2 regions of the Kitasatospora sp. NPDC053308 genome follow, and region 2 is predicted to be linked to the other one. Evidence: riboswitches for the same ligand, from Rfam matches in the RefSeq annotation. Region 2 holds a riboswitch; the other holds the start of a gene.

Region 1 (6,095 bases), on a different contig from region 2:
GAGAAGAGGTCGAAGACACTGATGGCCACGGGGGACGTCCTTGTCGGGTCTCGTGGAGGGGCTTGCGGGCGGGGCGTGGGGCGGAGCGGGGCTACGGACGGGCGGGGGCCGACACGGGACGGGGCACCGCGCGCACTGTCCAGTGTGCGCGGTGCCCCGGGGCCCCAGGTGCGCCGGCGGGGTGACGCCGGTCACCTGCGGCCGGTCGTCCGCTTCCGGCCGCCGCGGACTACTCCTGGTTGGCCAGGTTCGGGTACAGCGGGTACTTCTCGGCCAGCGCGGTGACGCGGGCCTTCAGCGCGGCGGCGACGGTCTCGTCGAAGGCGGGCTTGAGCGCCTCGGCGATGATGTCGGCGACCTCGCGGAAGTCCTCGGCCCGGAAGCCGCGGGTGGCCAGGGCCGGGGTGCCGATCCGCAGGCCCGAGGTGACCATCGGCGGGCGCGGGTCGTTGGGGACGGCGTTGCGGTTGACGGTGATGCCGACCTCGTGCAGGCGGTCCTCGGCCTGCTGGCCGTCGAGCTGGCTGTTGCGCAGGTCGACCAGGACCAGGTGGACGTCGGTGCCGCCGGACAGGACGGACGCGCCGGCCTCGGCGACGTCGGCCTGCAGCAGGCGCTCGGCGAGGATCCGGGCGCCCTCCAGGGTGCGCTGCTGGCGCTCCTTGAACTCCTCCGACGCCGCGACCTTGAAGGCCACCGCCTTGCCGGCGATCACGTGCTCCAGCGGGCCGCCCTGCTGGCCGGGGAAGACCGCGGAGTTGATCTTCTTGGCGTACTCGGCCTTGGACAGGATGACGCCGCCGCGCGGGCCGCCCAGGGTCTTGTGGGTGGTGGTGGTGACCACGTCCGCGTAGGGCACCGGGTTCGGGTGCAGCCCGGCGGCCACCAGGCCGGCGAAGTGCGCCATGTCCACCATGAGCAGCGCGCCGACCTCGTCGGCGACCCGGCGGAACGCGGCGAAGTCCAGCTGGCGCGGGTAGGCGGACCAGCCGGCGATGATCAGCTTCGGCTGGTGCTCCTTGGCGAGGCGCTCGACCTCGGCCATGTCGACCTGGCCGGTCTTCTCGTCCACGTGGTACGCGACCACGTTGTAGAGCTTGCCGGAGAAGTTGATCTTCATGCCGTGGGTCAGGTGACCGCCGTGGGCCAGGTTCAGGCCCAGGATGGTGTCGCCCGGCTGGATCAGCGCGAACATCGCGGCGGCGTTGGCCTGCGCGCCGGAGTGCGGCTGGACGTTGGCGTGCTCGGCGCCGAACAGGGCCTTGATCCGGTCGATCGCGATCTGCTCGACCACGTCGACGTGCTCGCAGCCGCCGTAGTAGCGACGGCCGGGGTAGCCCTCGGCGTACTTGTTGGTGAGCACCGAGCCCTGGGCCTCCATGACCGCCACCGGGGCGAAGTTCTCGGAGGCGATCATCTCCAGGGTGGTCTGCTGGCGGTGCAGCTCGGCGTCGACCGCGGCGGCGATCTCCGGGTCGAGGGCGTGCAGGGACTGGTTGAGAACCGTCATGGTGTGGTCTTCCCGGGGGAGGAGGGACGGGGGCCGCGGTGCGGGCGGGCCGGCGTGCGCGCGGCCCGCCCGGTCACGAGCGGGTCAGCTGCTGTGGGTGAGCGCGTCGTACTCGTCGGCGCTGAGCAGCTCGTCGGTGGCCTCGACGCGCACCTTGAACAGCCAGCCGCCCTCGAAGGGGGCGCTGTTGACCAGGCCGTTGTCGTCCAGGACGTCCTGGTTGACCTCGGTGACCTCGCCGGTCACCGGGGAGTACAGGTCGCTGACCGACTTGGTGGACTCCAGCTCGCCGCAGGTCTCGCCGGCGGTCACGGTCTCGCCCACCTCGGGCAGCTGCACGTAGACGATGTCACCGAGCGCGTCCGCGGCGTGCTTGGTGATGCCGACCGTCGAGACACCGTCCTCGGCGGCGGTCAGCCACTCGTGCTCCTTGGTGTACTGCAGGTGCTGGGGGTTGCTCATGGCGTCATTCTCCAGGATGGGAAGCGGGTACGACGAAGCGGGCCGCCGCTCGGACGGCTACGACCTGCGTCTATGGGAAAACGGGGGCTGGCCGGGCGGTCAGCGGGCGCGCTTGTAGAAGGGCAGCGCCACGACCTCGACCGGCTCGTGCTTGCCGCGCACGTCCACCGCGACGGTGGTGCCGGGGGCGGCGTGGGCGGCGTCGACGTAGGCCATCGCGATCGGCCGGCCCAGCGTCGGGGAGGGCGCGCCGGAGGTGATCCGGCCGATCGGGGTGGCGTCGGTGGAGACCACGGTGTACTCGGCGCGCGGAACGCGCTTGCCCTCGGAGACCAGGCCGACCAGCACCCGCGGCGGGTTGGCCTCGGCCGCGGCGGCGGCCTGCTCCAGCGCCTTGCGGCCCACGAAGGCGCCCTCGTTGGTGGTCTTGTCGAAGCGGACGACCCGGCCCAGACCGGCGTCGAACGGGGTGAGGTCGGTGGACAGCTCGTGCCCGTACAGCGGCATGCCCGCCTCCAGGCGCAGCGTGTCGCGGCAGGACAGCCCGCACGGGATCAGGCCGCGGCCCTCGCCGGCGGCGGTCAGCGCCTGCCAGATCCCCTCGGCGTCGGCCGGGCGGCAGAAGATCTCGAAGCCGTCCTCGCCGGTGTAGCCGGTACGGGCCAGCAGCACCTCGTGGCCGGCCACCGTGGCCGGGAGGATCGCGTAGTACTTGAGGCCGGGCAGGTCGGCGTCGGTGGTCCCGGCGAGGATCGCGGTGGACTCCGGGCCCTGGACGGCGATCAGCGCGTAGGTGTCGCGGTCGTCGGTGACGACGGCGTCGAAGCCCTTGGCGCGGGCGATCAGCTCGTCGAGGACCAGCTGGGCGTTGGAGGCGTTGGCGACCACCAGGTAGGCGTCCTCGCGCAGGCGGTAGACGATCAGGTCGTCCAGGATGCCGCCGTCCTCGGCGCAGATCATGGTGTAGCGGGCGCGCAGCACGCCGAGCGCGGAGACGAAGCCGACCAGCGCGTGGTCCAGCATCTCGCCGGCCTGCGGGCCGGTGACGGTGATCTCGCCCATGTGGGAGAGGTCGAACAGACCGGCCTTGGTGCGGACGGCGAGGTGCTCCTCGCGCTCGCTGCCGTAGCGCAGCGGCATGTCCCAGCCGGCGAAGTCGGTCATGGTCGCGCCGAGGGCGCGGTGCAGCGCGTCGAGCGCGGTCAGGCGGAGGGACGACATGGCCAGGAACTCCTCGGTCGGGGCACTCGGGGGTGCACGCACCGGACCGGACCCGCTCGGGGGCCGACCCTGCGCGCGGGCATGCGGCGGCGTGGGTCTCCCCATCTGTCGTCGTACCTGAGAGCTTCACCGCCCCGCCGGCCCGCAGCCGTTTCCAGCTTGGGGGACAGCATGGCGGCTTGCACCGTGGGTGGGCGCGCGACATGGCCGTGCGCCGCTTTCCAGATGTGCCTAACCCGTGCGGTAGGGGGGCCTGAGAGATTCCGGGGAGGACTTGCTCCTTCGGCGCCGGCCGTGCCGCCGAGGCGGCACTCCGGGCTCTCCCGCGCGGGTTCGAGCGGCCGGTATGGAGTTGTGGGGCCCGCGGCGCATGCCGTCGGACGCGCACATCATGGCACGTCCGCGCGGAGGAGGGGAGGGGGGACCCGGTCACACGGGCCGACCCGGACGCGGGCCCTAGACTGCTCCGCGTCGGCGCAGCAGAGGGCGGCCGACCGGCAGAGGGCGGAATCGGCGGCGCATGGGGTACCCGGTGGAGCAGCAGCAGGGGTGGGGCGGTCCGGACGGGATGCCCGCGGGCGGCGCGTGGCCGGCCAACGAGCTTGAGCAGGTGCTGACCTCGGCCCTCGGCGACTCGGGGGCGACGCCGCGGGTGATCGAGGTGCTGGGCCGCAGCCGGGTGTGGGTGCCGCTGCCCGCCGGGGCGGACCCACAGGGGCAGTCGCTGGACCTGCCGATCATCGAGCTGGGCGGCGACCCGTACGTCCCGGTGTTCTCCTCGCAGGAGGTGTTCCTGCAGCACGCGCCGGGCCTGGCCTTCGCGATCGCGCCGGTCTGGGAGTTCGCGCGCGGGCTGCCGCTGGGCGTGGGCATCGCGGTGAACCCGGAGGCGCCGGTGGGCATCCCGGTGCCGCCGCAGGGCGTGGCCGAGCTGCGCCGGGGTCCGCGCGAGGACCGCTGGGAGGGCGCCGAGGACCCGGCCGCGCCGACCGGCGGCCGGGTGGCGCTGCGCGAGCCGGTGCCGGGTGAGGACCCGGAGCACTTCCTGGCCGCCTGCCGGGCCGAACTCTCGGCCCTTCCCGGGGTGTTGACCGCCCGCCGGGCGCTGGCCAGCATCGAGGGCGAGCCGACCGTGATGTTCGTGGGCGTCCAGTTGGATCCGGCGGCCCCGGCGGACCCGGCCGCGGTGAACGACGCGCTCGGCCGCGCGCTGGGAACCGCGCCGCTGCCGGGCGGCGTCCACCTCGTACTGCTCGACCTCGCCGACGACCCGGTGGTCGAGTGGCTGCTCACCCGGGTCATGCCCTTCTACGCACGGGCGTGAGCGGGGTTTGTTCGTAGGCACGTCGCCGTGGCGGTGGCCGGTGCCGCGCCATAGGGTGCGTGCAGACGGCCGACGGGCCGGCGGGTTCGAGGAAAGAGGCGCGGCGAGGTGGGCGCATGAGTGCGGGAACGGGAGCGGGCGGGCCCTGGGGCCAGGCGCCGGCCGGGCACCCGGGAGCTGACCCGGGCGCGTTGGAGCAGGCCCTGCGCGAGGTCGCGCCGGAGCGCTACGACGCGTACGAGCGGCTGCTGCACGCGCTCGCCGAGGGCCGGGTCTGGATGCTGCTCTGGCACGGCACGCCGGGCAGTCCGGACGCGCAGTACGGGAACATGGAGATCAGCGGCCACGGCTACGCGCCGGCCGTCACCTCGCCCGAGCAGCTCGCCGCCTCCGGCTGGGCGCGGGCCCACGAGGTCATCTCCGGCCGGGAGATCGCCGCTTCGCTGTACCGCACCCGCTGGGGCCTGTGGCTCAACCCGCACGCGCCCGGCGGGGGCGTCGGCGTGCCCTGGGCGGACCTGCGGCGGATCGCGGCGGGCCTGGACCGGCTGCCGGCCGGGCCGCTGAAGCTGAGCGAGCCGCAGGTCAACGCCCAGCAGTTCTTCGCGCTGCTGGAGCGCCAGGCGAGCGAGGTGCGCGCGGTGCGGGCGCTGCGCCGGGCCTGGGTGCAGCCGGCCGTGGGGGAGCCGTACCTGGCGATCGGCCTGGACCTGTACGAGAGTTCGCCGCCGGCGGTGGAGGCGGTGCGCGCGCTGATGCAGCGGGCGATCGCGGTGGCGCCGGAGGGGCTCGCGGTGTCCACGGTGGCGATGTCGGACGAGTACGACCCGGTGGCGCTGTGGATGCGCGCCCACGCGCGGCCGTTCTTCGACCGGGAGGCCGGACGCCCGGCGACCGGTCCCTACCCGCCGGTGCCGCCGCCCGCGTACCCGGCCCACTCGATGCCGGGACAGCCGGTACCGGGGCAGCCGACGCCCGGGTGGGCGTACGGCACGCAGCCGCCCGCGCCGGGCTGGCAGCAGCAGCCCCAGCGGCCGTGGCCCGGCTACCCCGGGCGCTGACCGGAAAACCGCCGCTCGCCGAAATCCCCACCCGAAGCCGACTTGATTGTCCGTCAAGTCGGCTTCGATGCTTTCCGGACGAATTTCCGCTTGGTCCCCGCGGTCATCTTGACATGCTTGTAACAGCCATGTGAAGAGGTATATGCCGGAGATCGGGGAGGTGCATGCCTGCAGATCACAGTTGGGCATCTGTCGGTTGTCAGGTCTGGCGTAAGCCAAGTCGCATGGCAGAGAGTTCTGCGCAACGCACCGCGCATTGGAACCCCACAAAGGTGAGCGCGAACGCCGACCCGCTCGCCCACGCGACGCCCATCCCGCGTGGTGGCAGCACCTGTGCACGACGCGCTGCCACGAAACACCCGCTCCTCCTAGCACCTTTCGCACGTCCGCAGCCGCACCGCCGAAGCCGGCGACCGGCACCCGTGGGCCGGCCACCGTCGGCGAGGGGACCAACTGACCATGACCGCATCCGTGACCACCGCCGGGAACGAGCCGGAGGCAGCAGCCGCCGCCGGCC
Region 2 (6,095 bases):
CGCACGTTCGTGATGCCCTCGCGACGTACGGGAGACCGGGGCCCCGCGCCCTGTCCCTGAGCGCGGGGGCCGGACGCCTCGTCAGGCGTCGGTCTTCACCAGCTTGTCGCTGGAGTTCTGCCGGGCCGCGCCGTCGACGACGGCCGACGGGGCGGCGGGCTTGACGGTGCGGATCAGGAACGGGACGGCACCGGCGATGATGCAGACCACGGCCGCCGTCCAGAACGCGTGCTTGTACGCGTCCAGGGTGGGCAGCGAGAGCGGGATCTGCGGCGGCAGCTTCATGGTGTCGCCGGTCAGGATGGCGGCCATGACGGCGGTGCCGATCGCGCCACCGACGGTGCGCAGCACCGAGTTCATGCCGTTGGCGATACCGCTCTGCTCAACCGGGACCGCGCCGTTGATGTAGGCCGGCATCGCGGCGAACGCGAGGCCCACACCGAGGCCGAAGATCGCCGAGGCGGTGTAGAGGTCGCCCTCGTGGCTGTGCCGCACGGCGAGGTAGGCCATCGCGACGGCGCCGAGGACACCACCGAGGACCAGCGGCAGACGGGGGCCGCGGCGGGCGATCAGCAGGGCGCCGACCGGGGCGGCGACCATCGAACCGATCGCGGACGGCAGCAGCATCACGCCGGCGTGCAGGACGGTGGCGGTGAAGCCGTAGTGGGTCAGCTTCTCCGGGGTCTGGGCGAAGTTGCTGATGACCATGAAGGAGCCGTACATGCCGAAGCCGATGAGCAGGCCCGCCGTGTTGGTGAAGGCCACGGCCGGGCGGGACATCATCTTCATGTCCACCAGGGGGTGCGCGACCTTGGTCTCGATGATGCCCCAGACCAGGGCGACCACGGCGGCTACGGCGAACAGGCCGAGGGTCTTGGTGGAGGTCCAGCCCCAGTGGTTGCCCTGGCTGACCGCGACCAGCAGCGCGGAGAGCCAGCCGGCCAGGGTGATCGCGCCGAGCGGGTCGGCGCCGCCGTCCTTGTCGGTGACCGGGTCGGACGGGACGCGGAAGGCGACCAGGGCCACCGCGATCAGGCCGAAGACCAGGCCCATCCAGAAGATCGACTTGTAGTTCCAGTGCTCCAGCAGGACACCGGTGGCGACCAGGCCGAGGCCGGAGCCGACGCCCATCGAGGCGCTGATGGCGGCGACGCCGCCGGTCACCTTCTGCTTCGGCAGCTCGTCGCGGACGATGCTGATCGCCAGCGGCATGACGCCACCGCCGGCGCCCTGCAGGACGCGGGCGACGATCAGCCAGGTGAAGGAGTGGGTGCTGACCGCGAGCGCCGAACCGGCGACCAGGCCGGCCAGCGAGATCAGCAGCATCGGCTTACGGCCCCGGAGGTCGCCGAAGCGGCCCAGGAGGGGAGTCAGCACAGCGGCGGAGAGCAGGTTGGCGGTCATCAGCCAGGTGATGCTGGAGGCCGAGACGCTCAGTTCCTTGGCCAGCGAGGGCAGGATCGGGACGACCGCGGTCTGCACCACGCTGAACGACAGCATCGCCAGGATGAGGGCCGGCAGGACCCGGGCGCTGCTCTGCTTCTCGGCCGCGGTGGTGGGCTGGGGTGCCTCACTCACGGTTGCTTCCTCCCGTACATAGTGAATGAACTGAAGTAACCATGCAGGGAGATACTTCAGAGTGTCAAATATCGAGTGGTTAAGCTTTGGCAAAGGGGGAGGGGGCGGCGCGGTGTGGGGCGCCTGCGGCGGGCTTGGGGGGCGGGTGGAGGCGCTTTGGCGAAGGGGGAGGGGGCGGCGCGGTGTGGGGCGCCTGCGGCGGGCTCCGGGGTGGGGCGGGGTGGAGGCGCTTGGTCGGTGGGGCGGGGGCGCCTGCGGCGGGCTTGGGGGGGCGGGTGGAGGCGCTTTGGCGAAGGGGGAGGGGGCGGCGCGGTGTGGGGCGCCTGCGGCGGGCTCCGGGGCGGGGTGGGGTGGAGGCGCTTTGGCTGAGGGGCCGGTGGGGCGGGGCGCCTGCGGCGGGCTTGGGGGCGCGGGGTGGAGGCGCTTTGGCGTAAGAGGGCTGGTCGGTTGCCTGCGGGGGCCTCGGGTGGGGCGCTTGGGCCGAGGGGCCGGGGCATGGGGAAGGGCCCCGGCTCTGGGAGTCGGGGCCCTGGCGGAGCGGGTGAGGGTCAGGCGAGGGGGCGCAGGGAGTTCGGCTGGGAGGCTTCCGGGGTGGGGGAGGTGGGGGCGGTGTCGTCGTGGATCTCCACGTGCTCGCGGCGGAGTTCCTCCCGGATCACCTCCTCGTCCGTGTAGCGCTCGACGACCAGCCGGACGCGCTCGATGGGCGCGAGGTACTTGCGGACCGCCGGACGCTCCTCACGGAGGGTGACCTCTTCGACGGCCTCGGCGATCTCCTTCTCGGTGAGGGAGGCGCGCGCGGCGTCGCTGACCGGTACCCGCTCGACCCGGACGCGCTCGCGGACCACCGGGACGCGGCGCTCGACCTGCTCGGTCGTCACGTACTTGCGCAGCTTCGCGGTGCCCACGTTGTGCCACTCCGTGGTCACCTCCAGCCGCTCCTCGCTGCAGGTGATCTCGATCGGGCTGCTGGGCGCGGACGAGTCGGCGGCGGAGTGCATCGGAGTGGACGGCGCCATCGGTGCCGGATGCAGCTTCGCCTCCATGCTGGGCGCGGGGGAGGTCTCGGCGGGGGTTGGGGTGGTCAAAGTCCGCATGTTGGCCTCCATGGCGGTTCGGGTGGTGGTCGAGGTGGTGCTGCCGGACTCCGAGGAGTGGAGGGCATGCGGCGGGGCGGCCACCGCGACGGCGGCCGGGGCGGTTCCGAAGTCGAGGTCGGGCTGGGCGGCCCGCTCGTGGGTCTCGTCGGCCGAGGGGCCGTCCGCCGGGGTGTCGAGGCCGTAGTAGCGGTAGAGCTGGAGCTCCTGGGCGGGGGACAGGTGCTGGCCCACGCCGAAGTCCGGGGACTCCTTGACCAGCGATTTGTCGTACGGAACCCGGAGCTCGTCGCCGGAGAACTCGCTCGTGGTGAGCGGGACGAAGGCGTCCCGGCCGAAGATGCCGGTCCGGACGGCGGCCCACTCGGGCTGGCCGGTGGCATCGTCGAGGTACACCTCGTCGACCGTGCCGATCTTGTCTCCGTTGCGGTCGACCGCCTTGTGGCCGATGAGGTCGCGGGGGTCGATGTCGGTCTGCACTCTTTCCTCCAGTGCGCTGAGCCTGCGGAACTCCCGCAGGGTCGGCGGCCGGAGCACCCGTCCTGTCCGCCAGTTCCCCACCAAATGCCATGAATCGGACGTGCGCGACCGGGGTGCGCCGGACGGGCTGCGCGCTGGGCTGTCCGGGGGACGCGCGTAGACCCGGGGTGACCGGAAGCACCCGTGATCGGAAGGCCGCCCGCTGGTACCCTGGGCGGCGACCGCAGAGCCCGCTCGGGAGAGTCTCCGACCGCGAAAACCGCTGGTCGGGGCGCCGAAGGAGCAACTCCTCCCCGGAATCTCTCAGGCATCCGTACCGTGTGGGGTAGGTCACTCTGGAAAGCAGGGCAGGAGTCTCGGCACGGAAGCCGGCGATCACCACCCTCACCGACGGTGCAAGCCGACGGAGCGCCCACAGCGCGCCGTGCGGGCGAAGCTCTCAGGTCCCGATGACAGAGGGGGAGGCCTGTCGGGTCCGCCCGCCGTGGCTGAGTCGCTGTCCGCAGCGGAAGGCCGGTCGGCGTGCGTACCCCCGCCGGTCCGTGACCAGGAGGCCTCGACCACCATGAACGCCCAGCCGAACGCGGGACGCCCCACCGGCGCCTCGACCCTCACCGAGCTTGAGCTGGCCAGTCCCTTCGAGAACCGCCACATCGGCCCCGACGCCGCCGCGCAGGAGAAGATGCTGGCGTCCGTCGGCTACGGCTCGCTGGACGAACTCGCCGCGACCGCCGTGCCCGAGGCGATCCGCTCCATCACCGGCCTGGACCTGCCGGCCGGCCGGACCGAGGCCCAGGTCCTCGCCGAGCTGCGCGAGCTGGCCGGCCGCAACCAGGTGCTCCAGCCGATGATCGGCCTGGGCTACTACGGCACCTTCACGCCGCCGGTGATCCTGCGCAACGTCATGGAGAACCCGGCCTGGTACACCGCGTACACCCCGTATCAGCCGGAGATCTCGCAGGGCCGCCTGGAGGCGCTGCTCAACTTCCAGACCCTGGTCTCCGACCTGACCGGCCTGCCGACCTCCGGCTCCTCGCTGCTCGACGAGGGCACCGCGGCCGCCGAGGCGATGGCGCTGGCCCGCCGCGTCACCAAGGTCAAGGGCGGCGTCTTCCTGGTCGACGCCGAGACCCTCCCGCAGACCATCGCGGTGATCAACACCCGTGCGGTGCCGACCGGTGTCGAGGTCGTCGTCGCCGACCTGTCCGAGGGCATTCCGGCCGAGGTCGCCGAGCGCGGCGTCTTCGGCGTGCTGCTGCAGTACCCGGGCGCCACCGGTGTGGTCCGCGACCTCGCCCCGGTCATCGAGCAGGCGCACGGCCTCGGCGCGATCGTCGCCGTCGCCGCCGACCTGCTGGCGCTGACCCTGCTCAAGTCCCCCGGCTCGCTGGGCGCCGACATCGCCTGCGGCACCTCGCAGCGCTTCGGCGTGCCGATGGGCTTCGGCGGCCCGCACGCCGGCTACCTCGCGGTGCGCGCCGAGTACGCCCGCTCGCTCCCCGGCCGTCTGGTCGGCGTCTCCGTCGACACCGAGGGCAACCGGGCCTACCGCCTGGCCCTGCAGACCCGTGAGCAGCACATCCGCCGCGAGAAGGCCACCAGCAACATCTGCACCGCCCAGGTGCTGCTGGCCGTGATGGCCTCGATGTACGCCGTGTACCACGGTCCGGACGGCCTGGCCGACATCGCTCGCCGCACCCACCACTACGCCGCCGCCCTCGCCGAGGGCCTGCGGGCCGGCGGCGTCGAGCTGCTGCACGACGAGTTCTTCGACACCGTCACCGCCCTGGTGCCGGGCCGCGCCGCCGAGATCGCCGCCGCCGCCCGCGCCCACGGCATCAACGTCCACCAGGACGGCGCGGACCGGATCTCCGTCTCCACCGACGAGACCACCACCCGCGAGCACCTGGCCGGCGTCTGGGCCGCGTTCGGCGTCGAGGCGGCCGAGGTCGCCGAGACCGCCGATGCGCTGCCCGCGGCGCTGCTGCGCGAGGACGAGTACCTGACCCACCCGGTCTTCCACAGCCACCGCTCCGAGACCGCCATGCTGCGCTACCTGCGCCGCCTGTCGGACCGGGACTACGCGCTGGACCGCGGCATGATCCCGCTGGGCTCCTGCACCATGAAGCTCAACGCGACCACCGAGATGGAGGCCGTGACCTGGCCGGAGTTCGGCCAGCTGCACCCCTTCGCGCCGATCGACCAGGCCCAGGGCTACCTGACGCTGATCCGCCAGCTGGAGCAGCAGCTCGTCGAGGTGACCGGCTACGACGCCGTGTCGATCCAGCCGAACGCGGGCTCGCAGGGCGAGCTGGCCGGCCTCCTGGCCGTCCGCGCCTACCACCACGCCAACGGCGACACCCAGCGCGACGTCTGCCTGATCCCGTCCTCGGCGCACGGCACCAACGCCGCCTCCGCGGTGATGGCCGGCATGCGCGTCGTCGTGGTGAAGACGCTGGTCGACGGCGACGTGGACGTCGAGGACCTGAAGGCCAAGATCGAGCAGCACCGCGACAGCCTGTCGGTGCTGATGGTCACCTACCCGTCGACCCACGGCGTGTACGAGACCCAGATCACCGAGATCTGCGCCCTGGTGCACGAGGCCGGCGGCCAGGTGTACGTGGACGGCGCCAACCTGAACGCCCTGGTCGGCCTCGCCAAGCCGGGCAAGTTCGGCGCGGACGTCTCGCACCTGAACCTGCACAAGACCTTCTGCATCCCGCACGGCGGCGGCGGCCCGGGCGTCGGCCCGGTCGCGGTGCGCGCCCACCTGGCGCCGTACCTGCCGAACCACCCGCTGCAGGCGGAGGCCGGCCCGGCCACCGGCGTCGGCCCGATCTCGGCCGCGCCGTGGGGTTCGGCGGCGATCCTGCCGATCTCCTGGGCGTACGTCCGGCTGATGGGCGGCGAGGGCCTCAAGCACGCGACCCAGGTCGCGGT

Evidence for each region. A riboswitch is a leader RNA that binds a small molecule or an ion and turns the genes downstream of it on or off. The one in region 2 is predicted to bind glycine.
Region 1: it holds a riboswitch for glycine, as region 2 does, so the genes downstream of both, gcvT (glycine cleavage system aminomethyltransferase GcvT) here and gcvP (aminomethyl-transferring glycine dehydrogenase) in region 2, are expected to answer to the same signal.

The regions. Positions count from the first base shown of each region.
Region 1 is NZ_JBVJJY010000005.1:444,726-450,820, forward strand. Features, by position in the region: gene ACZ6Y7_RS15250 (L-serine ammonia-lyase) at 1-29, opposite strand, end outside; gene glyA (serine hydroxymethyltransferase) at 230-1,510, opposite strand; gene gcvH (glycine cleavage system protein GcvH) at 1,595-1,972, opposite strand; gene gcvT (glycine cleavage system aminomethyltransferase GcvT) at 2,072-3,193, opposite strand; glycine riboswitch at 3,425-3,529, opposite strand; gene ACZ6Y7_RS15270 (enhanced serine sensitivity protein SseB C-terminal domain-containing protein) at 3,714-4,517, shown strand; gene ACZ6Y7_RS15275 (enhanced serine sensitivity protein SseB C-terminal domain-containing protein) at 4,634-5,578, shown strand; gene ACZ6Y7_RS15280 (ABC transporter permease) at 6,038-6,095, shown strand, end outside.
Region 2 is NZ_JBVJJY010000010.1:252,325-258,419, reverse strand. Features, by position in the region: gene ACZ6Y7_RS23510 (MFS transporter) at 82-1,578, opposite strand; gene ACZ6Y7_RS23505 (PRC and DUF2382 domain-containing protein) at 2,127-3,155, opposite strand; glycine riboswitch at 3,381-3,484, shown strand; glycine riboswitch at 3,486-3,618, shown strand; gene gcvP (aminomethyl-transferring glycine dehydrogenase) at 3,721-6,095, shown strand, end outside.